Linked DNA regions of Ferrimicrobium sp.. The protein of the gene in region 2 interacts with the protein of the main gene of each other region in a pairwise test. Links are inferred from orthologs where the notes say so. Each region holds a gene or a part of one and is shown on either strand. Other genes may lie near its edges.

What was found.
Region 1: the proteins of M7Q83_RS03445 (region 2) and M7Q83_RS06420 interact in binary tests that used the Escherichia coli proteins (3 or more experiments, as listed by UniProt). The link is inferred for Ferrimicrobium sp. from one-to-one orthologs.

What each region holds. Positions count from the first base shown.
Region 1 is NZ_DAHXOI010000007.1:6,906-17,888, forward strand. What follows is about bases 5,823-8,655. They hold M7Q83_RS06420 (ABC-F family ATP-binding cassette domain-containing protein), read right to left. Parts: upstream 8,125-8,655; coding sequence 6,520-8,124; downstream 5,823-6,519. Other genes in these bases: M7Q83_RS06415 (DsrE family protein), read right to left, coding at 6,105-6,473; M7Q83_RS06425 (hypothetical protein), read left to right, coding at 8,438-8,655. Outside these bases: M7Q83_RS06390 (ABC transporter permease), read right to left, coding at 1-431; M7Q83_RS06395 (ABC transporter permease), read right to left, coding at 532-1,434; M7Q83_RS06400 (hypothetical protein), read left to right, coding at 2,174-2,299; M7Q83_RS06405 (FAD-dependent oxidoreductase), read left to right, coding at 2,289-3,698; M7Q83_RS06410 (ABC transporter ATP-binding protein), read left to right, coding at 3,709-5,757; more of M7Q83_RS06425, read left to right, coding at 8,656-8,674; M7Q83_RS06430 (hypothetical protein), read left to right, coding at 8,890-9,456; M7Q83_RS06435 (hypothetical protein), read right to left, coding at 9,619-10,506; M7Q83_RS06440 (HAD-IIA family hydrolase), read left to right, coding at 10,544-10,983. UniProt on the Escherichia coli protein: Genetic data indicate it may be involved in ribosome assembly or function.
Region 2 is NZ_DAHXOI010000003.1:136,014-148,629, reverse strand. Bases 3,612-8,077 are described here. They hold M7Q83_RS03445 (multifunctional oxoglutarate decarboxylase/oxoglutarate dehydrogenase thiamine pyrophosphate-binding subunit/dihydrolipoyllysine-residue succinyltransferase subunit), read left to right. Parts: upstream 3,612-3,980; coding sequence 3,981-7,877; downstream 7,878-8,077. Other genes in these bases: M7Q83_RS03440 (alpha/beta hydrolase), read right to left, coding at 7,906-8,077; M7Q83_RS03450 (EAL domain-containing protein), read right to left, coding at 3,612-3,878. Outside these bases: M7Q83_RS03470 (exodeoxyribonuclease III), read right to left, coding at 1-633; 3-hydroxyacyl-ACP dehydratase FabZ, read right to left, coding at 635-1,066; M7Q83_RS03460 (DUF1059 domain-containing protein), read right to left, coding at 1,359-1,535; M7Q83_RS03455 (shikimate kinase), read left to right, coding at 2,034-2,522; more of M7Q83_RS03450, read right to left, coding at 2,550-3,611; more of M7Q83_RS03440, read right to left, coding at 8,078-8,679; M7Q83_RS03435 (FMN-binding negative transcriptional regulator), read left to right, coding at 8,784-9,419; M7Q83_RS03430 (TIGR01777 family oxidoreductase), read right to left, coding at 9,416-10,363; M7Q83_RS03425 (Hsp20/alpha crystallin family protein), read right to left, coding at 10,474-10,893; M7Q83_RS03420 (AarF/ABC1/UbiB kinase family protein), read right to left, coding at 11,054-12,400; M7Q83_RS03415 (tryptophanase), read left to right, coding at 12,486-12,616. UniProt on the Escherichia coli protein: E1 component of the 2-oxoglutarate dehydrogenase (OGDH) complex which catalyzes the decarboxylation of 2-oxoglutarate, the first step in the conversion of 2-oxoglutarate to succinyl-CoA and CO(2).

The DNA.
Region 1 (10,983 bases), on a different replicon or contig from region 2:
GTGGGCATCGAGTACATGATGAGCATGGTACCGCTTAAGGCATGATCGTCGGCGCGATTGCGCCGGTAGCCTTGCCAAAGTCCCATGGGTATCGCGATGGCGACCGCGAAGAGGAGCGATATCGCCACGAGGAAAAAGGTGCGGGGAACGTACATAGCGAGCAAGGTAGAGACGTTTTCACTGAGCTTATAGGAGTAGCCAAAGTTCCCCCGGAGCGCATTCCAAGCCCAGGTAAGGTACTGGACCGGAAGCGGTCGTAGGAGCCCTTCTTGCACTTCGAGTGCATGGACCTGGATAGGGCTGGCCTTCTGGCCGAGTTGGGCCCGTACGAGGCCTCCGGGCAGCAGATGCAAAATGATGAAGACGATAATGGAGACTGCGATGATGGTGATGATGGCCTGGCCGCAGCGTCGGAGGACGTATCGGATCATGCGCACTCCTCCCGTCGTTTCATTGAACACCCGCTGGTTTGCTCAGCTGTCAGTGTTGGTCGTCTTGTTGGTGAGGAGTGAGGAGGTAGCATCGGGGTCCTTAGCGCTGTGCCAGTCGTGATTCCACGACATCTCGTAACGCGTCTCCAAGAACATTTACGGCCAGAACCGTCAAGACGATGAGGACCGCCGCGGGCCAGAGCTGCCACCAATAGCCATCAAAAATGTTGTTTACGCCACCGGCGAGGATCTCTCCCCAGTTCGTAGCGGGTGGTGGGATGCTGAGGCCGAGATAGCCCAGCGCGGCGAAAGTGAGAATGGCATCAGCCACCTTCAGCGTTCCGTTGACCACAAGCACGCCGAGAACATTTGGCATGATATGGCGTGCGATGAGCCGCCATCGGGGTGCTCCGAAACCTGCTGCCGCCACCACGTAGTCGCGTGTTTTGAGGCTCAACGTCTCTCCGCGTACGAGTCGGGCGGTCGAGAGCCAGCTCACTCCCGAGATGACCAGAATGATCAACCACAGCGTTGGTCGAACAATGGAGGCGAGCAGGATCACAAAGAAGAGGAAGGGGATTGATAGCAGAGCGTCGACGATCCGCATCATCACTGAGTCGACCATGCCGCCAACAAAACCACTGATGGTCCCCCATACGAGGCCAAAGGCAGAGGCAAGGAGTCCAACGGCAAGTCCTAGCTCGATGGTGCTCTGTCCACCGAGCATCAGTCTTCCGAGTTCGTCTCGACCTGCGGGACTCGTTCCAAGGATGTGTGCAGCTGAAGGCGGTTGATTTTCGAGCAGCAGCTGAGCGGAAACCTGATTTGTATGGTACACAACTGGGCCGACAAAGCAGAACAAGATGATGAGTAGTAAGATGACGAGACTCCCAACCGCAAGCTTGTTCGCCATGAAGGTGGTAACGGCCGCACGCAGTGCGCCCACCCGCTGGTCGACATCAGCAGGGTTTGCACCTGGCTCCGTGGTCGTGATAGCCGTCATTGCCCCTCCTTCAACCCGGCCCTGACGGCCTCGGCATTTGGTGGCAACGGTGCGCCACGGCCGTGCTTGCCGTCGAGTTGTTAGTTATGATACAGCACGTTGTTCACAGAGAGGGCAGCGGAGTGCACATTTTTACCCAGCCTTTATATCGGACGCGTTCTAGGGCGAACACGAGGGACCCGTATGCCGTTTGTTGGCCCATCCAACCGGTGGGCATTTCCTCGTGCGGTGGCGTTGTTGTGCGGAATTAGTTGCACAAATGGATCTACAGTAATAATGTATTCGTTTAGGTAGCAAACAACGCAAGATTGCGAAGTCGGTTATCTGAGCGTTACTGTAGGGGAATGGTTGATGCTATGCGGGCGCGATGGAGGCCGCTCGTGGATGTGACGCTCTCGCTTTGATGGCATTGCTGGGGATGGGCTACAGAATAACCCGACATAACGTGTGGATAAGTCAGTAGGGCTCGTTGAACGGTAGGACAGAGGTTGGCGCTAGCTTGACGGTATTGTTGTCGTTATAAGTTGATCCCAGGTGGCTGCTGTGCCACGAGCATTTGATGAGGACGGTAGGGGTCAATGCATGAGATTGGGTGACGCAGAGAGAACAGGTTCCGTGACGGAGCTGTGGTGCCATCGAGAGGGAGCAGAGGAGCGAAAAGATGGACGCAGAGCATTTGTATGGTACTTTGAGGAGGTGGGCAAGGTTGCAGGCCTCCATGTTGCACGTTGGAGTGGTAATGGATGTACGTGAGATTCGCATCCCAGCTGCTCTGGCGGTTGGTTCACACGGAGTACAGGTCAACGGGGCACATGTGGGTCCAGTAGTGGATGTGTGGGGGAGGAGAGTGATCGATGGACAGTGAACGGGAGGCCATTCGGGCACTGACCGGTGCGCACGATGGGGTGTACTGGCTTGAGTCAGAGGAGGCACCTAGCTTTGGTTCACCCCTTGGACACCATGAAGATGTCGATCTCGTCATCGTGGGGGCTGGTTTTCTTGGACTTTGGAGTGCGATCCTTGCCAAGGAGCGCTTTCCAGAATGGAAGGTGGTCGTCGTTGAAGGTGGCCGTGTGGGTTTCGGTGCCAGCGGTCGCAATGGGGGTTTTATCGATGCGAGTCTCACTCATGGTCTTGAAAATGGCTTAGGACGATGGCCGGATGAGATGGTCGAGCTGGAACGTCTCGGTGGGGAAAATCTGGATGCCATCGCTGACTTTGTCGCGCGGCATCACATCGACTGTGACCTCACCTTGGCTGGAAGTATTGATGTCGCCACTGAGGCTTGGCAGCTCGATGGGTTAGAGGAGTACGCGCAGAAGGCTCGCACCTTTGGCCATGAAACAGAGGTACTGGATCGCCAAGCGGTGCAGGAGCTGGTGCACTCGCCACGGTATGAGGGCGGGTTATTGACCAGGAATCGCACCGCCTTGGTCAATCCAGCAAAGTTGGCCTGGGGACTCGCCGAGGTCGCATCGTCCCTTGGCGTACGTATCCATGAAGGGACTTCTGTCACCGGGGTGAGTTCGGCAGCTGGAATGGTCGATGTGACCACCGCGCAGAGTGGGTCGCTGCGTTCTGCGAAGGTGATCCTTGCGACGAATGCCTTCCCCTCATTGCTGCCGGGTGTAAGAAATTTTGTCATTCCTGTCTACGACTATGTCCTCATGACGGAACCTTTGACGTCCGCGCAGTTAGATTCAGTGGGTTGGCATGGACGCCAAGGTCTTTCGGATCTTGGTAATCTCTTTCATTACTATCGTCTGACCAACGACAACCGTATTCTGTGGGGCGGTTATGATGCGATCTATCACTATGGATCCAGAATGAGTAGCGCATACCGGCTCCGTACCCGCACGCACCTGCTGCTCGCTCGTCATTTCTTTGAGACGTTTCCAATGCTAGAGGGGGTACGATTCACTCACGCATGGGGTGGTGCCATCGATACTTCCACCCGATTTTCGATGTTCTTTGGTTCTCGCCACCAAGGCAAAATTCAGTATGCTCTCGGCTTCACCGGATTAGGGGTAGGCGCTACCCGCTTTGCAGCCCAGGTACTGTGTGCACGACTGGAGCCAAAGGAGTCGGCATTTGATCATCTCGGTTTGGTGCGGACGAAGCCAGTACCGTTTCCACCGGAACCATTGCGTTCCGTCGTGGTGGCGATGACGAGGCGATCGTTGATGCAGGCTGATGCCAATGGTGGACGTCGTAATTTCTGGCTCCGTACGCTCGATCGTTTCGGTGTCGGGTTTGATTCATGAGGGGGCAATGATGGCGGAGTTACTGGAGATCAAAGAACTGGCGACAGAGATTCGACAGCGTCGCAACACGATTCGCGCAGTCGATGGGGTGACGCTCTCAGTCAAGCGAGGTGAGACCCTTGGTGTGGTAGGCGAGTCGGGTTGCGGCAAGACGATGACGGCGCTCTCCATTGTCCGGCTTCTTCCAGCTGGAGGAGTGATCGCCGGAGGAAGTATCAAGCTTGATGGGGAGGAACTTGTTGGTGCCTCCGAAGCTCGGATGCGTGCGGTGCGTGGTAGCAAGATCGGGGTAGTCTTCCAGGACCCTATGACCAGCCTGAATCCGTCAAAAACCATTGGCTGGCAGATCGCTGAGTCGCTCGTCATCCACAAGGCAGCGAACAAGGCCGCAGCGCGCAAGCGAGCACTCGAAGTCCTTGACTTGGTGAAGATTCCAGCCGCCGCGGAACGGCTGAATGACTTCCCCCATCAACTGTCGGGTGGCATGCGACAGCGCGTCATGATTGCCATCGCATTAGCTAACTCCCCTGAGTTGTTGATCGCTGATGAACCAACGACGGCTCTTGACGTCACGATTCAGGCGCAGATCCTTGGTCTCCTTGATGAGCTGAAGGCAACCCTGAACATGGGTCTCATTCTGGTAACGCATGATTTGGGAGTCGTTGCCGGCCGTGCTGATCGAGTGATGGTGATGTATGCTGGTCGAGTCGTTGAGAGTACTGGTACTTCGCAGCTTTTTGAACAGATGCGCCACCCCTATACCTATTCGCTTTTCTCCTCCATTCCCCGGATTGGGGATGATCGTGAACGCGTCCTCGCGACCATTCCTGGCCTGCCACCGGATCTCGCCCACCCACCGAAGGGATGCCGCTTTGCCGAGCGTTGCCGCTTTGCTCAGGAGCGTTGCCGCGCAGAGGATCCGGTGTTAGAGGGTGATCAACATCGGTTCGCGTGTTGGTTTCCGGTCGATCATGAAGTGCGCTCGGCGGTACTCGGTGTTCAAGAGCGACATGCTCCTCGATCGTTACCCCATGAGCCTCTCCTCGAACTGAAAGGATTGGTGAAAGAGTACGATATCTTTGCAGGAGCATTGCGGCGCAAAGTGGGCAGTATCCATGCGGTCTCCGGTATCGATCTGACACTCTATGAGGGGGAGACCGTCGGCATCGTAGGTGAGTCGGGTTGTGGAAAGTCCACGCTCGGGCGGATGATGGTTGGTCTAGAGCGCCCCACTTCTGGTCAAATACTCTATCGTGGCGAGGACATCGGCTCGCGATCGTTGAGCGAGATGCGAAAGTTGCGTCGCAATTTCCAACTCATGTTCCAAGACCCTTATGCCTCCCTGGATCCTCGAATGAGGATTGGCCCGGCGTTGCTCGAGCCTGTAAAGGTGCAACATATTGGAGATGGAGCGCTACAGGAAGCACGAATGTATACCTTGTTAGACGAGGTAGGGCTGCGACGCAACGCCGTTGAACGGTATCCACACGAGTTCTCCGGTGGTCAGCGTCAGCGAGTGGGTTTTGCGCGAGCGTTGATGCTCGAGCCTGGATTGGTCGTCGCCGATGAGCCGGTCTCGGCACTCGATGTTTCGATCCGGAGCCAGGTGCTGAATATGATGCGGCGTCTACAGGCGCGGTATGGACTGACCTATGCACTGATATCCCACGACCTCTCGGTGGTCAGTTACTTGGCGGATCGGATTGGCGTGATGTACCTTGGAGAGGTCGTTGAACTCGGCGCTGCATCGGATATCTTTGCGAGTCCGGCACACCCCTACACACGCGGGCTCCTGCGGTCGGTTCCTATTCCCGACCCAGGGATTGAGCGAGAAAAAGCGAGAGTGGGCCAGATTGTGGGTGAGCTGCCTTCACCGCTCTCTCCACCCAGTGGCTGTCGTTTCCATCCGCGATGTCCATATGCGACGAAAGAGTGTTCCACCGACCATCCAACGTTGCGCGTTATAGCTTCAGGCCACACCGTCGCCTGCCACCACGCAGAACGGGTTTTGGAGGATGCTTGGGAGCTCGAAGAGCTTGTCAATGCGGTGGATCGCTAACACCATTCTCTGGCGACCGAGCCGACTCGCTATGCTCGAGGCGCTCCTCGCCAACGAGATCCACGTTGCCCATTTGGTGAGCAACGTGGTTGAGCAACAGAGTTACATCAGCTGATGATCTTCGGCCAAAGAGCTCGGCCAACTGCGGTGATAACGGTCAACGCAGCCAGCTTCTCGATACGCTTGCGGTCCGGAATGCACCATTTCGGTCTTGCGGATAGACCGTATCGGTCTTGCGGTACTGCCGGTCTCACACCACCGCTGGAATCCGAGGTGAATCAATGAGACGTGTTTGCCACGGATATCGACCGCCACGAAGACGTACGACCAGTGCCGTTGGCGTGGAATTAGACCAGCTTCAGGTAGGCCTTGCCGTCACGCTGAGCCCGAATGAGCTCTCCTATGGCACTTGGCACAATGGTCACAAACGGGAAAAGTTCATCTTCGCGTATCGACCGTTGGCGTAGAGAGTTGTTGCAGGCAACAAACGAAATACCCCGGGCTGCGAGGTTGTTCAGCTCGATCGAGAGATGGGTGGTGTCGCGTCGAATAAGGTCGGTTCCCCTACCAGAGCAGACCACCTCTACCGAGGCAGAATCGTCCTCAGCCAGGAGGTTTTCTATCTGATGGAGTACCTGTTGCCAGCCTTCCTGATCTGGGGTGTCGAGCTGGATTACTACTTCGAGTTTGGTGTCGTTTGACTGATTTATGTTCATACGGACGATCCTACTGGCTGAACCTTGGAAGACTTTGAGAGCCTGATTAAGCCAACGTCACAAGTTCCAAAAGCTCTTCGTTCCAGTAATCCTCAACACCGTCTGGTAACATCAGGACGCGCTCGGGCTGGAGTGCCTCAACGGCGCCTGGGTCGTGGGTCACCAGTATGATAGCGCCCGTGTAGCTACGGAGTGCTGCAAGAACGCGATCGCGGCTGGCCGGGTCAAGGTTGTTGGTCGGTTCATCGAGCAGGAGTAGGTTGGCACGTTGCGAAACGAGTGTGGCAAGGGCAAGGCGAGTCTTCTCGCCACCCGATAAGGTCCCGCTCGGTTGGTTGAACATCTCTGATGTAAACATGAATGAGCCGAGGATCTGCCGTAAGTCAGTGTCGGTCACATCAGCTGGTGCGCTCTTGCGGAGGTTTTCAAGTGGGGTAAGGTTGGGGTTGAGCATCTCATGCTCTTGGGCATAGTAGCCGATGACGAGACCTTTTCCGGGATGGATGTCACCAGCATCGGGAGTCTCCACGTTTGCCAGCAACCTGAGGAGTGTTGTCTTGCCTGCTCCATTAAGACCGAGAATAACGACCCGGGACTGCCGATCGATGGCAAGGTCGATGCCGCTAATGACCTCCAATGAGCCATAGGACTTGGCAAGTCCATTGGCTTGAATTGGAGTCTTGGTGCAGGGCAGGGGTTGGGGGAAGCGGATATTGGCGACCTTGTCGGATACGCGAACATCGTCGACGTTATCGAGTATGCGTGTTGCCCGTCGGTCAAGAACTTTGGCTTTGCGCGCACGTTTTGCTGTGGAGCCACGCATCTTATCGGCCTGACGTTTGAGTTGGGTCGCCTTGGTCGTCTCCACCTCGTAGAGGTGCCGTCGGCGGGCCTCGTCCTCGGCGCGGGCGACGAGATAGGCACGATAGTGGAGGGTATATAGATCAAGCGTCGAGCGCTGTGGATCAAGGAAGGCAACTCGATTGACGACGGATTCGAGTAACCTCGCGTCGTGGGAGATGACGATCAGCCCGCCACTGAAGTTCTTCAAAAAGTCCGTCAACCAGTTGATGGAGTCAGCATCCAGGTGATTGGTAGGCTCGTCCAGCAACAAGAGGTCTGCTTCGGAGAAGAGGATACGTGCCAATTCTATCCGTCGTCGTTGTCCACCGCTGAGTACCCCAATCGGCTGGGATAGAACGTGGGCTTCGATGCCGAGGGAGTTCGCGAGCACGGTGGCATCGGATTCAGCACGGTAGCCGTCTCGACTGGCAAAGAGCGTTTCCACATAACCATACTCCTTGGTAGCACTTTCTTGGACGGAGGCATCTGTCTCCGTCATAAGCTGTTGGAGCTCGGTAAGTCTGGCAAAAAGATCATCAAGTTGACGTCCCGACAGAATCCGCGAGAGTGCGGTGAGCTGTGGATCGGCGGCGAGGGGGTCTTGTGGTAAATACCCGACGCTACCCGCTCGCTCAAGGATCCCTTTGGCTTCGAGTTCGCCGGCGAGAATCTTCATCAAGGTGGTCTTGCCAGCACCGTTGCGACCGACGAGACCGACTCGATCTCCCTTGTCAACCAGCAAGTTGAGATCATCAAAGAGGACTCGGGCACCGTATTCGAACTGTAGTGACTTGGCATGAACAAGCATGGGGCTCATTTCCGAGAGATGGTGACCTCGCTAGAGTCTACTAGGGATGCCTGATAGAGGCTTCTTCCTTCTGACGTCATGGAATAGTGGAAGGGGAGAAGTGTGGTGCTGACGGTGCCTGTTCAGGCTCGGGGAAGATAGAAACATCAGCAACCTGGGTCGGTACCGGTTAGGATGATTTGGCGCAAAATTTTCCTCTTTATTCTTCCCACATCATCGGAGTACAATAATATGTCAGATAGATCAGACGGCCCTCAGCAGTTTGGCGAGTCGGGTTCGTCGGATCGACCCGATCGCCCCCGCAGCCAAGACGGTGATCGTCCACGATACTCCCGACCACGAGATACCGATCGTGACCGCGGAGGTTTCCGTTCTGGTCCACGACCTGATCGCCAGGATCGACCCGATCGTGACCGCGGAGGTTTCCGTTCTGGTCCACGACCTGATCGCCAGGATCGACCCGATCGCGACCGCAGCCAAGACGGTGATCGTCCACGATACTCCCGACCACGAGATACCGATCGTGACCGCGGAGTCGACGAACGAGTAGAGCCTGGTGTTGATTGGGTGGAAGCCGAGGCGGCGGCGTCTGCATCTGCGCCAAGTGAGCCACCAAACCTTCCATCGCTTCGTTTTCATGCATCGCGCTGGTTGCAGAAGGAGTCAGGCGATGCACCCTCGAGGGCTCGAATCCGAGATGCGAGTCAAGAGAGTTCCAAGGTGCGTTCCCAGCGTCCATCAATGCGAGGCAAGAGTCGCTCAGCTATGCAACAGTTGCTTGCGCGAGCCACAGAAGCCTATGAGCGTGACCGCTTCGAGGAGACGCTGCGCATTACGCGCCGAATCGATTCGATGGACCCGGATGAACCGGAAGTGTTGGAGCTCATGGGTCTGAGCCTCTATCGCCTCGCCCGCTATGATGCAGCGCTTCGTGTGTTGCGTAAGGTTCATAAGGCGACAGACAATTTCGATCAACTGCCTGTGCTGATGGACTGCGCACGGGCCCTTGGTCGGACGGGCGAGTTGGAGCGATGGTGGTTGCGTCTGCGTGAAGCGTCTCCAGCCAAGGAGGTTGTTGTTGAGGGACGAATTGTCTATGCCGGTGCCTTGGCGGACCAGGGCAAGCTTGCTGAGGCTATCGCCTTGATGGAACAAGGTCTAGCTAAAGAGCGCCGCGGGACCGCATTGACAAGTATTCGGCAACGATATCTCCTGGCCCAACTCTTTGAGCGTGCTGGCGATGCCTCTGGAGCTCGGGAGATTTACCTACAGTTGTTTAAGGAAGACAAGAACCTCTACGACGTTGCCGAACGTCTTGCCGTCTTGAGTTAGTGTCAGGTAAGGTTATGGTAGCGGTCTCGCCCCGACCGATAGCGCTCATGGCTTGTGGTGATTGGCACTTCTGTGAGAGCAAGAGGGTGAGCCGCCGTTAGGCCTGATGGAACTGATGTTCCCGTGCTTGTGAATGGATTACGGCGCCTTCATGTCATGGCTTTATTGCCAAGCCCCAGCCAGGATCGCTGTCGAAGGCTCTAGTGCAACATTGGCAGGAAAGCAGAGCGCCGGGTCCCTGGAGGCAGCGATTTCGCGCAGAGCGGCGAAGTTGGGAAACCATGTGATCTTTCCCTCCGTTTGAGTCCACGACATCGAGGGGTGCGCTAAAACCGGCTTGTCCATGTCCCGGGGAGACCGGTTTGTCATGCCAAATGTGATCTCTTGTTCTTGGGTGTGGTAGCAGGCAACCCTGTCAGTGATCGCTTGTGCATCCTGACTTGTCGATAGCGAAAGAAGCCAGGTTTTGACTCTTGCGGTCGCATCTTGACTTGGTTCAACTGTCACTGCTGGGCGCAGGAATGTGGCGGCGACCTCAAGCGATGTGATGAAAACGGGGGCGATATCGACCGGTGTCCCCCCGGGTCGCTCGAGTATTGTGAGTGCTGGTTGGTCAATGATGATATCAGCGATCACTCTGTCAAGGGCCGGCCCGTCGTAGTGTTCCAGACGGTGAACGATGCCGTTGTTGTCGGCTACATTGCCAAGGTAGCTACCTTGGCTGACCAGGATCGCGTCGAGGTCTTGCGTATCAATCGCGATCCATAATGGTGGGTTTGTTCCGAGTCGCGGCAAGCCGACGACGAGACCTCGAATACGCAGCCGTTCCTCCATCCTTGTGGTGGCAATGGTGTAGCGATAGTACGAGGGCGCATCTTCGTGAATCAGGTTTGGCGATGGCCAAGCACTTGGCATCTCATCGTCGAACCCTTCCGCACCTGCGGCTTCGGCGTCTAGGTGGATGAGCGAGATTGGCCCCACCCTAGATATGTTCGTTGGGCGTAGCATGGTGGCCGGGTAGCCTGGAGCGGTGGTGTTGAGATTTCTCATTTGAGACGTAAGGTTAGTGCGAAGGACGGAGTGAAGTATGCAGTGGTTGCTCGATCTAGACGGGGTGGTGTGGACACTCGATACCCCGATTGGAGGTTCAGTTGAGGCGATCACGCGGCTGCAAGAACTTGGTCACCAAGTTCGCTTTGTGACGAATAATTCCTCCCTCTCACGAACCCAGTACATCGACAAATTAGCGCGGTTCGGTGTGGTGGCCAACCATGAGCAAATTCTCACTTCGGCGATGGCGGCTGCGACGTTGGTGAAGGAAGGGGAGCGCGTGCTCGCGATCGGCGAGCGAGGATTGATTGAGGAGCTTGAGAACGTTGGAGCCGATCTTGTTGTGCCAAAGCGACTGGAGGATGCCGAAGGGCTTGACACAGTAGTCTTGGGTTGGTACCGTCAATTTGGTTATGCCGATATGTCAAATGCTTGTGTGGCGATCCGCTCAGGTGCCCGATTCCTTGCGACGAATGC
Region 2 (12,616 bases):
CATACCCATGCCACGCCGAAAAGCCCCTTGGCGATAGTCCCACCACGTGAAGCTGGGTTCATCGGAGGGGTGAATCGCCCCGCAATCGACCAACCCAAGATCGAGCAGCCGTTGTAGGGCCATGCGTTCGGGTTCACTCACGTGAGTGGCGCCCTCGAGAGCGGCTGGGTCATAGACATCTGCATCGGTGGGGGCGATGTTGAAATCCCCCGCAATGATCACTGGACCCCGCTGCAGCTCCTCCGCCACACGTTGGCGAAGCAACTCGAGCCACTCCAACTTGTAGACATAGTGGGGGTCATCGAGGGAGCGACCATTGGGAACATAGACCGAGAATACTCTGATACCCCCGACGATTCCGGCGATACAGCGCGCCTCTTCAGCGTCGTCAACGATCCCGAGGCCAAGCTGCTCGACTGGTTCACGGGTAACCAGCGCAACCCCATTCCAAGCCGAAACTCCCCAGTGGGCAACGTGGTAGTCGACCTCTGCGAAGAGATCCTCCGGAAACTCCGCGTCCTTGACCTTGGTCTCTTGCAGGCAAAGGATGTCCGGTTGCTGTGCGAGGAGCCACTGAGCAACCAACTCGCGTCGAGCTCGGAGTGAATTAACGTTCCAGGTTGCGAACCGCATCTTAGGATCCAGCAGGGGCGATAATAAAGAACAGGCCCACCTCCGCACAGAGTTCACCGTCCACCGTGGCGCGACCTTGGCCTTTACCAGCGCGTGCCGACAGGCTCGTCATCTCAATCGTCAGCTCAAGCAGGTCGCCGGGCCGCACCACTCTCCGAAATCGGGCGCGATCGATACCCCCAAAGAGAGGCAGCGATCCTGCATAGCGCTCATCACTGAGCACCACGGCGGCACCAAGCTGAGCAATCGCCTCCACCTGGTACACGCCAGGCAAGACGGGATTACCTGGGAAATGGCCCGCGAGCACCGCGAGGTCATCGGGGATACGGTAGATGCCACGACCCGAGGAACCGGGATCGAGATCGGTGATCTGATCAACAAGTAAGAACGGCGGGCGGTGCGGGATGAACTCCCGAGGATCATAGGACTTCATAACTGATCTTTACCTCTCCCCCCGCCATCACTATCGGTCGTCGCACCTGATCGAGAGGGTTCTGCCTCTACTCAATCGAACGTCCTCACCATGGCACCGAAACTATCGCCAAGACACCCTAGTGGCAACGGCTGTGCTCCCACTCGTCCGCGAGGAAGCCGCAGACGAAGTGAACGGCCTAACGGCGCAGGCGCCGGAGCACAAGCATTGCATGATCACACGCATTGCATGATCACACGTCAACCACCGAAGTGAGTGGGCCAGTTCTTGCGCTGGGTATCCGCGCTAAGTCTTAGCTCACCAGCTGGATATGCTCGCGTACGACTGCCACGAGTTCATCATCGATGGTGGTAATTCCATGGGCCTCAGCCACATGATCGGCGATCAGGGACATCAACTCTCCTTCGTCACTTACCTGCATCGTCCAGTTGCAACCCGCCACTACATCTCCACATGCGAACCGTTTCATCGCGTCGACATCCTCCATCTTGGGAACCAAAAAACCTCGGTCGAGGTCTACCAAAGCTTCGGTACACTTGCCGATTCCCTTAATCGTTTTTCGGCGAAGACACCACGGCGCTCACCAACCAACCAGCCCCATCGTGCCGACAGTAGAGCGTCTTTGATCCATCACCCAACGCGAGCGGAGCGCTAAGAGAGCACAGCCAACCTCGGCACATGAGAGCTCCACGAGGCCCCGCCATACCTAGTGAGGTTGGGATCGTAGCCAAACTGAATTGTCTCAAAGACCAATCGTCCTATGCACGTGGTGTCGCAACCCATGGCTTACAGCAGCAACACCACGTAGCACTACAACGAGGATCGGCCCGACACTAGTTGCAAACGAACACCGTTTGCATACTTGGCGTTAGGCTCCTACATGATGATCCACTGACAGCGGAGAACGATAGCGATTACGAACAACAACGAACCACCAGGATGGCCCCAGATCGTGCTCATTGGCTTCATGGGCGCTGGTAAGAGCACGTTGGGTCGCCTGCTCGCAGACCATCTGGGGACCGCCTTCTACGACAGCGATGCGCTGATCGAAGAGGCGACTAGTCAAAGCATCGCCACCCTCTTTACCACGATGGGGGAACCCAAGTTTCGTGAACTCGAACACCAAGTGATCGCGACCGTGGCTGCCCAGCGCTCCACCGTACTCGCACTGGGAGGGGGTGCGATCATGCATGGCAACACCCAGGACCTTCTCAGGTCAACCTTTGTGGTCTACCTTGAGATCGGTGCAACGACCGCCATCAAACGTATCGGAGCCACCGCCGATCGCCCGCTCGCTCGTGGCGGAGATCTCCAAACCCTACTCGAGACACGGATCGCCACCTATCGGTCGACGGCCTCGCTGACGCTTGATGAACAAGAAGGCGAGTCACCAGCGAACACTCTGGCTCGACTCATCGCTCTCCTCCCCGAGTTCTACCAAGCCCACCTAGCATAACGCACTCCGAGGCCTGAGCGACGCAGATTAGCAGGCACCTTCCATCGCCGAACCTCCCGCCGAGAAGACATCAGCAAGGAAGCTAATAATCCGCTCCATTCGGATGATGCCAACGGGCTCGCGCTGCTCGCCAACGCACACGATGGGATCGAATCGGGTTGCCACCGGACGATTCATCGCCCGAACCGCCACCTCTCGTATCCCCTCCTCTGGGTGGGCTACCATTGGAACGGCCAACACACGCCACCCGCTCAGCTCAGGAACGAGCACGCGAGCAAGCTCAAGATTGCGCCCGACGACACAGATTGCGATCCTCGCACCCGGATCACTAGCAGGGATGGCACTCGTTGTCATGTCCACCGGCGAGGTCGCGCTGGTCTCGACGAGCGTCTCCGTCTTGACCAGAACAGGATCCATCAGCATCGAGAGACAATCAACCCGGGAGCGGCGTGAGTCGTGGTAGGAGCGCAACCATTCCGCGAGGTCGGCTCGCAAGGGCTCTGGCTGCAGTGTTGGGCGACCGATCACCCATCCCTGCACCAATGGCACACCGATCTGTACCACGCGGGCCAACTCCGCTTGGGTCTCAACCCCCTCGGCCAGCAACCAGCCGTCGAGCCGTCCCACAAAATCGCCGAAGGAGGCACACATGAGCGCTTTGACCTCATCGGTATCGATACCGTTCACCAGTTCCCGGTCGAGCTTGACAATATCTGGACGGACCTGCGTGATCATCTGCAGGCCGGCATACCCCGATCCCGCATCATCCATCGCTATGAGCGCACCACGTGCACGCAACCAGGTCAGCGAGTCACGCAGTGCGTCCACATCGAGCACACGGACGTGTTCGGTGAGCTCAACGACGATACCGCTGAGATCCCGATCGAACACCCTCCGCAGGATCGGTTGACCGAGCAGATGTGGGCTAACGTTCACCGTGACAAAGCAGTCGCGAGGCACACGACGACGCTCCTTGAAGGCCCGCGCAAGAATCAGGGCCTCTAATTCGGCGCCGAGCCCGATCGCATCTGCCTCGAGGAAGATCTGATCGGGTGTGATCGTTGCGGGAACGTCAAACCGGGTGAGCATCTCGTAACCCACAACTCTCGGCCCAAAAACATTGGCGATCGATTGGAACCGCATCTCAAAGGAGCGCTGGCCGCTCAAAATTGTGCGGACATACTCGCGCAATTGAAGAACATCCTGTCGCGTGGTTTCGATGCTCTGAACGGTATCCGTACCTTCGATCACACCAAAACGTGGTCTTCCATTACCCATTCCTAGAACTTCGACGTATGGCGTCAAATACTTGACACGTGCCAGGAGCAATCCCAATGAGATCGGAGGTAGACCCAACCGCACCCCCTCGAACCTTGGCCAATTCTCGTCGCCTCACGCCACCGGTCGCAGCTGCAGCGAGTTTTCATCGACCGGCAAAGATGACTAGACTTACAAGGCGTGGCAGATACCTTTGAAACTGACTTTGGACCCAATGACTGGCTTGTCGAGGAGATGCTCGACCATTACCGTGACAACCCTGAATCGGTGCCACCAAGTTGGCAACAATACTTTCAGAGCCGAAACATCGCACCAAGGTTCGCCAACTCGACCGTGACCGATGCTGTTGCCACCGAGGGCCACAACGGCCACGCAGCTGCCGCCAACCACACCAGCCCTACCGAGGCCACATCGGAAACCACCACCACCACCGTAGCGTTTGACGACACCGCCACGAGCCCAGCCGCCACGAGCCCAGCCGCCACGAGCCCAGCCGCCACGAGCCCAGCCGCTACGAGCCCAGCAGGGCCAGTACGCTCGATGCAACCAACGACAAATGGCAACCTCCGCACCTCTTCGCCGACGGATAACACCGCAGCAACGCGGGCCGCAGCTACCCCGGCTCCGTCGTCCGTGGACAAGCCAGTCTCTCCGGAGAGTGTCGACGACGCCACCTTGAGTCCACTCCGCGGAGCCGCCCTCGCCCTCGCGCGCAACATGGATCAATCGCTCACCCTGCCGACTGCAACGAGTGTGCGTGTAGTACCCGCGAAGGCACTCGAAATCAACCGGTCCATCATCAACAACCAACTCAGTCGCGAGGGTCGTACGAAGGTCAGCTTTGGCCACCTGATCACCTGGGCCATCATCAAGTCGCTCGCCAAACACCCCAGGATGAACGCGAGCTTCGTACCCGCAACCGATGGGACCGCGGCCTCGATCCGGACCTTCGAACATGTCAATCTCGGCGTCGCAGTCGATATCGTTCGGCGTGATGGACAGCGAACGCTGATGGTGCCAGTCTTGAAGAACATCGAATCCAAGACCTTCGTTGAGTTCCTCAGCGCCTACGATCAGTTGATCGCCAAGGTCCGCGAGAACCGAGCCACGGTCGACGATTTCCAGGGAGCATCCGTTAGCATCACCAATCCCGGGACGATCGGAACTGAACACTCGATCCCACGATTGATGAATGGGCAGGGTGTCATCATCGGCGTTGGTGCCATTGGCTATCCGGTCGAGTTCGGCGCCGCTGATCCCCGTACCTTGGGCGAGCTTGGAATCTCGAAGACCGTTACCCTCACCTCAACCTACGATCATCGCATCATTCAAGGGGCTGAGTCTGGTCAGTTCCTGGCCGACGTCGCCGCACTCCTTGAGGGTAAGGAGCACTTCTATCAGGACATCTTCTCCTCTCTCGATGTCGCCTATCCACCAGCAGTCTGGTCTCCAGACCATGGATCTCTGACTGGAGACGCATCGGAGCGCGCGGAAAAGCAGATCCATGTGCAGACCCTGATCAACAACTACCGCGTACGCGGTCACCTCCTGGCTCACCTAGATCCACTCAATCTCGTCAAGCCAACGATGAGTCCAGAGTTAGACCCAGAGACCTACGGACTCACCCTCTGGGATCTCAGCCGCGCATTTCTCACCGATGGTCTCGCCGGAACAACCGAGTCAAGCCTTGCAGAGATCCTGCAGCTCCTTCGTGATAGCTACTGTGGCACAATCGGCTACGAGTACATGCATATCCAGAACCCCGAAGAGAAGCATTGGATTCAAAACCGCGTCGAAGGAGTTCGTCCGAACCTCTCCAAGGAGGACCAGCTCCGCATCCTCACCACCCTCAACGATGCCGAGGCGTTTGAGAAGTTCCTCTCTACTCGCTACATTGGACAAAAGCGCTTCGGCCTCGAGGGTGCGGAAAGTGCCATCGTCTTTCTCACTGAGGTCCTCAATCAGGGAGTACGTGCCTCAATCACCTCTGCCATACTGGGCATGGCCCACCGTGGTCGGTTGAACGTCCTGGCGAACATCGTTGGCAAGTCCTATCGCATGATCTTTGAAGAGTTCGAGGGCAACCTGGACCCAACATCGGTCCAGGGATCCGGCGACGTCAAGTATCACAAGGGTTTCGAGGGCACCTACTACACCCCCGACGGCACCGCAGTACCCATCACACTCGCCTCGAATCCCTCGCACCTTGAAGCCGTTGACGGCGTCGTCGAGGGAATGGTGCGTGCCACCCAAGATCTTCGAGGTAATCTCTTCGAGTTCGCCGTCCTCGGGATTCTCGTGCATGGGGATGCCTCCTTTGCCGGGCAGGGAGTGGTTGCCGAGACGCTCAACCTTTCTCAGCTCCCCGGTTATCGAACGGGTGGCACCATTCACCTGGTCATCAATAACCAGGTAGGTTTCACGACCAACCCAAACGAAGCACGATCCTCCGTCTATGCCAGCGACATCGCCAAGATGATCCAGGCCCCGATCATCCACGTCAACGGCGACGACCCCGAAGCGGTGTTGAGAGCTGCCCAGATCGCCATGGACTATCGGGAAGCCTTCCACAAGGACATCGTCGTCGATATGGTCTGCTACCGACGCCATGGGCATAATGAGGGCGACGAGCCCAGCTACACCCAGCCGGTGATGTACCGGGTTATTGACACGCAACCCTCAGTGCGCAAGCTCTACCTTGAACGCCTCGTCCGCTCCAAGGCTATTACCGTGGAGGAGGGTGAACAGGCTCTCGATGCCTATCTCGCTCGACTGCAGCAGGCACTGGTAGAGACTCGAGAGGCGGCACCGCCCAAAGCTACCAACCTGCCGGCACCACCACCCCAAAACGTCGCAGTACAGACCGTCTCGACGGGGGTGATCAAGGAGCGTCTCGACTATGTCGTAGAGATCCTCAACCGTACCCCGGAAGGTTTCACGCTACACCCCAAACTGGCAAAGCAGTTCCAGGCCCGCGCGGAGCTCTATACCGAAGGTGAGGTCGACTGGGCTCTTGGTGAGGCCTTCGCATTCGCAACGATCATGCTCGATGGGCATGATGTGCGTCTCTCCGGCCAAGACTCGCGACGTGGGACCTTCTCGCACCGCCACGCTGCCCTCTATGACTACGAGACCGGTGCCACCTACCAACCTCTCGCCGCGATACGCGATGACACTGGCGCACCAACCGATGGGACCTCGCCTGGCCGCTTCATGATCTATGACTCCTCACTCTCCGAGTACGCAGCCATGGCATTTGAATACGGCTACTCCTTGATCCACCAGAAGGCGCTCACGATCTGGGAGGCACAGTTCGGCGACTTCGCCAACGGTGCCCAGATCGTGATCGACCAGTTCATCGCCGCTGCCCACGACAAGTGGAGACAGGAGTCGGGACTGACCCTGATGTTACCGCATGGGTACGAAGGGCAGGGCCCAGAACACTCCTCGGCCAGGCTTGAGCGTTTCCTCTCCCTGGCAGCGGGGCCGAATATGACCATCGCCAACCCGACCAACGCAGCGCAGCTATTCCACCTGTTGCGAGCCCAGGTCGAGCGAACCAACCAGCGACCGTTGATCATCCTCACGCCAAAGTCCTTGCTGCGAGCCAAGCAATCGCGCAGCCCAGTCGGGGCGTTCACTAGCGGATCCTTCCAACCGCTATTAGATGATCCGCATTGGGTCCAAGACCCCACTGGCCGCTTTGATGTTCGGCGCATCGTTCTCTGTTCGGGCAAGATCGGCTATGAAGCCCTCGCTCAGCGCGACCGCACTACCTCAGTCCCCACCGCCGTTGTGCGCGTGGAACAGCTCTACCCCTGGCCAGAGCGCGAGATCACCGAGTTGATCGAGAGCTACCCATCAGCGACCGAGCTCGTCTGGTTGCAGGAAGAACCAGAGAACATGGGCGCCTGGCCTTTTGCCCATGCGCGACTCCATCGCGCCGGTGCACACCGACTGACACTGGTCCACGTCTCCCGTGTTGCAACTGGATCACCAGCCACCGGATCAGCCGCGATGCACGCCCTCGAACAGAGTGACATCCTCGAGCGAGCCGTCTCCAAGCCGCTGAACTAGCAGGTCGACGGATGAACCCCGTCGGTGCTTAACCATCCTCAATTTTTAACTGCTGGCCCAAGACCTCAGCAAGAGCGTCGGGACTGGTCAGGTGAGCGCCGTGGCGCGAGTTGCGCACGCAATAGGTAGTGGCACATGTAGCTGTTGCGAGCCTGGCCAACCCCAACTGATGATGGCTGGAGGGACGCGAGGAGATTCCAGCAACCACGTCGGTCCGGATAGCATCAAGGTCAAAACGCACCGCTCCATCGACGAGTTGCCCCAGCTCCAGAATAAAGGCTGCTCCCTCGGCCCGTCGCAAAGCTTTGGTACGTTCTGGCAGGAGTTCCCAAGTCGCGTCGGAGATCATCCGTCGCAGGAATCTCTCGGCCACCGCCTGCGACCGTTCGGGAGGGACTCGGCCTAAGGCGGCGTCATGGGGATCGATGTCCCAGCCCTCTCCCCACCAAGCGCCTCCGGGAAGCGGAGACTCGAAGGTCGATACGCCAAGGAGGTTGGGGTGCCCTAACGATGCCAGCCACAGCGCGTAGGTCCCTCCGAGAGAGTGGCCAAAGACGAGCGCCGGCTTGTCATCGAGAATCCCAACAAGATCGGCCAAATGGTCCTCGGCCCCAGCCGGTGCCACAGCGATTGAATGTGCATAGCCCGCCCGATCCCAGATGAGTACCTCAATCGAGGGAAGCAATTTGGCGAGCGCACGAAAAGAGTTACCTCGATCCATCGCACCATGGACGGTAACCACCCGTGGAGCGGACGAGTTCTGATTCAGAATCTCTACGTGGATTGATCGTCTAGGGGGCATATCACCCATCCTATTGGATGGCCTGGGGATCCACCCAAGCATCAGGGATGCAGGTACCAACCAGGACCGCGCCTCGGTCAGGGGAATATGGCTAGAGTGATGGCATGTCGCCAGCAAGAATCTTTTACACCGATGACCAACCGACGCTCCTCGCAATGGCCGAGGAATATCCCTTTGGAGACCTGATCACCGTCGGACCTACGGGGCCAATGACCACCGCCCTGCCCCTACTCGTGATGCGCGAAGGAGAAGAGCTGGTGATCAAGGGTCACCTCACCCGCACCAACCCTCAGTGGCACCAATCACAGCCTGACTTTGAGGCGCTGGCCGTCTTTCGTGCCGAACATGGCTATGTTTCACCAAGATGGTATCGGAGCACGGCCACAAACCAACAGCACGTACCAACCTGGAACTACTCGCGGGTTGAGGCGACTGGCACGGTAGAGTTCTTCGACGATGCCCAAGAACTCCTGGCACTAGTTACCGCACTGACGGCGCGTTTTGAGCCTCCTGCCCCGACTGGTTGGAGCCCCGATCGGAGTCCGCAAGACTATATCCACAACCAGCTCAAGGCCATCGTTGGCTTCACTATCACGGTTAGCGCGCTGCGCGGCATTCGCAAACTCTCTCAAAATAGACCGATCGAAGATCGCGAGGCCGTCATCTCGTCGTTCAGTCAGCTCGGTCAAACTACCCTGGCTACCCGGATGCAGGAGCTCTTGAAGGATCAAGAACGCTAACGGGTCGCGGCGATGAGCCCCTTCATCGCCTCCTCAAGCTGGGTAGAGGAGAACGTAAATCCCGCAGCCTCGAGAACGTTGGGAGTGATCCGCTGGGAGACGAGGGCGAGTTCGCGCGCCATCTCCTTGCCGAGCACGAGTTCCAACGCAGGCGCGGGTACAGTAAAGATCGCCGGACGACCGAGAACTCCGGCGAGCACCTTGGTGAACTCCCGGTTGGTGACCGGGTTCGGAGCGACGAGGTTGACCGGCCCGCGCACCGTCTCGTGGTCGAGGCAGTACTGGATCGCTCGAACCTCATCGGTGAGCGTAATCCAGCTCATGTACTGCTCTCCAGTAGCGAGGCGGCCACCGAGCCCAAGCTTAAAGAGCGGCAAAAGACGTCCGAGCAGCCCACCCTTCGCATCGAGGACCAGCCCGGTCCGCAACAGCACCACCCGTTTGGCGATCGACTCCCCGAGGCGCGCCTCGGACTCCCAGTCAGCGACGACCTTAGCCAGAAAGCCTTTCCCGGGTTCGGACTCCTCTGTCAGCGTCGTGCTACCCCGGTCTCCATAGATGCCCGAAGCCGACGCGAAGAGCAACGTGGCGGGAGGTTGCTCAAGGGTCTTGAGCGCCTCCACGAGCGAGCGAGTCCCATAGACCCGCGACGCGTAGATGCGAGAGCGAACCTGTGCGTCCCAGCGATGCTCGCCAATTGACGCACCTGCCAGGTGGATCAGGGCATCATAACCCTCCAAGGCGCGCAGATCTCCCTCACCACCATCGGGGTCAAAGAAGGGAACAGAAGCTCCATCGTTAGGCTGCATCTGCTGCACGCTGGTGCCCCGTCGTTCGGAGGCGCCCTGTCGCTCGATCGCCGTCACCTCGTGGCCACTCTCGACGAGCGCGCTCGCAAGGGCTGACCCGATCAACCCGTGGCTTCCTGTGAGTCCAATCCGCATCGCGCACATCCTTCGTTATCGCATCTGTCTTCCTCTACAGCAGCACTGATCGACGAAACATTCCTCCGGCCCACCCATTGGCGGGCCGGAGCATTACAAGGACTCTCTCCTTAGCCCGCGATCGCGGTCGTCGCCTGCTGATGATTGACCGCAATCCGTCGCGGCTTCGCCGCCTCGTGAACGGGGATCGATACCGTCAGCACGCCATCGGCGTAATCGGCTACCACGCCCTGCGGATCCAGATCAGACCCGAGATACAACGACCGCTCCAACGAACCGCTAAAGCGCTCGGCCACGACCATCTGCTCGTGATCATCGTGCTTGATCTCGCGGTTGGCACGCACCGTTAACACATTGCGCTCCACCGTTACCTCGAGTCCCTGTGGGTCGATCCCGGGAAGATCGAACTGCACTACGTAGGTATCGTTGACTCGAAATGCATCGACCGGCATTGCCGCCCTGGCATCTCGTTGAACGAGCGACTGAAACATCCGATCGAACTCCCTGTAGGGATCAATACGCATAACCATCATGAACCTCCTTCATCAAGAGCAGCACCACTGCTCACTCCTATCAATGCCGACACCGCAGCATCTATTCCCAAGTATACCAGATTTCCTTAGTCATTCACACTCAAGTTTTACGATAGGCAACAGTTAGGTTTGTTGAGTCATGAAACAATCTTTGACATTACTGCGGGGGATGCCGCTGTAACCACGGTTGTTCCGCCTCGCCGATCGGCGTCGTCGGGGGCGCCGCCACGAATGGCCAGATCTCGCTCGCTATCGCGTGCCAGTTCGCCGTTGCCCCAAGATAGCCAAGCAGTGCATACAGTCCGAGGTTGATACGCTGGAGGACCACGAATGCGCGGGGGACATTCAAGTACTTAGCGACGGGATGGCTATGATCGAAGGTGTGTCGTAACAGAGCACTCGCGTAGGCGCTCGTCACCTCGAATACACGATCATCGGCGACGATGTCATAGAAATCCCGGAAAAAGTCGGCAATCGCATCTGGATCGAGATCGTCCTTGGTGACGAGGCCAACTGCATAGACGATTTTGGCAAAACGCGGCTTATCCCGGTCGAGCACCATCGCCTGAATCATCGACTCAAAGAGTTCAATCTCCGCTTGGGTGAACTCCTTGGTAAATCCGAAGTCCAAGAAGCCAATGCGACCGCCCTCGAGAAAGAGGTAGTTACCAGGGTGGGGATCACCATTGAAGAGTCGGAGCCGATAGAGGCTGCGAAAGACGAACCGAAAGAGCACCTCACCATAGGCATCCCGCACCGACTGCGGTTCGCTCAGTACCTCCTGAAACGACCTGCCATGCAGGTACTGGGTTACCAGCACATGAGGCGAGGAGAGCGCAAAGTTGACACGCGGAACGACGATGAAGGGATGGTCCTGATAGTAATCAGCAAAAGTCTGTGTCCGTCGTGCCTCGTTGGTGTAGTCCAACTCCTCCCCCAACCGCAGGACCAGTTCATCGGCCATCTCACTCGTCGCCATCGACGGAAAGAGCAACTTCAACGCACCCGCTACAAGTCCAGCGTTGTCAAGATCTGCGCCAATCAGCGCGGCGGCATCGGGAAACTGGACCTTGATCGCGATCTCCTCGCCAGAGCGTAGCCGACCGCGGTGTACCTGTCCGATCGAGGCGCTGGCGACGGGAACCGGATCGATCTCCTTGACGAGACGATAGAAGTCAGGAATCTCAGCAAGGATGGTCGCCTCCGCCAGGGTGAACTCCATCGTCGGCGCATCACGCTGGAAACTGGCCAGCGCTGCGCGGAGATCGGGCTCGACCTCAGCATCAAGATACCCCGCCATCTGGGCGAGCTTGGTCATCAGCCCGCGGGTGTTCGCAAACTGTGCCCGAACGTCCGTGGCGGTTGCTATGCGGGCGTTGCGAAGTGCAACCTCACGCCCCGACGCGGGTGTGAGCCGTACCCGTAGGCGGCGTAACGCGTTGCGCGTTGCCAATCCAAGAATCATCGAGGATGAACGATACAGACGACGTACGTTGAAACCCATACCCGTCAGCCTATGCCAGATCAAGAGCGCTGATTCCTCGTGCACCGGGCTTGGAGGAAGAACGAAGGTGACCTAGAATCCTTCCATGGCCTACCAGACGATCATCGAACCATTTCGCATCCACTCGGTCGAACCGATCCCGATGACAACCAGAGAACAACGCCAAGAGGCGATCCGTGTGGCCCACTACAACCTCTTCCAGCTGCCTGCGCGCAA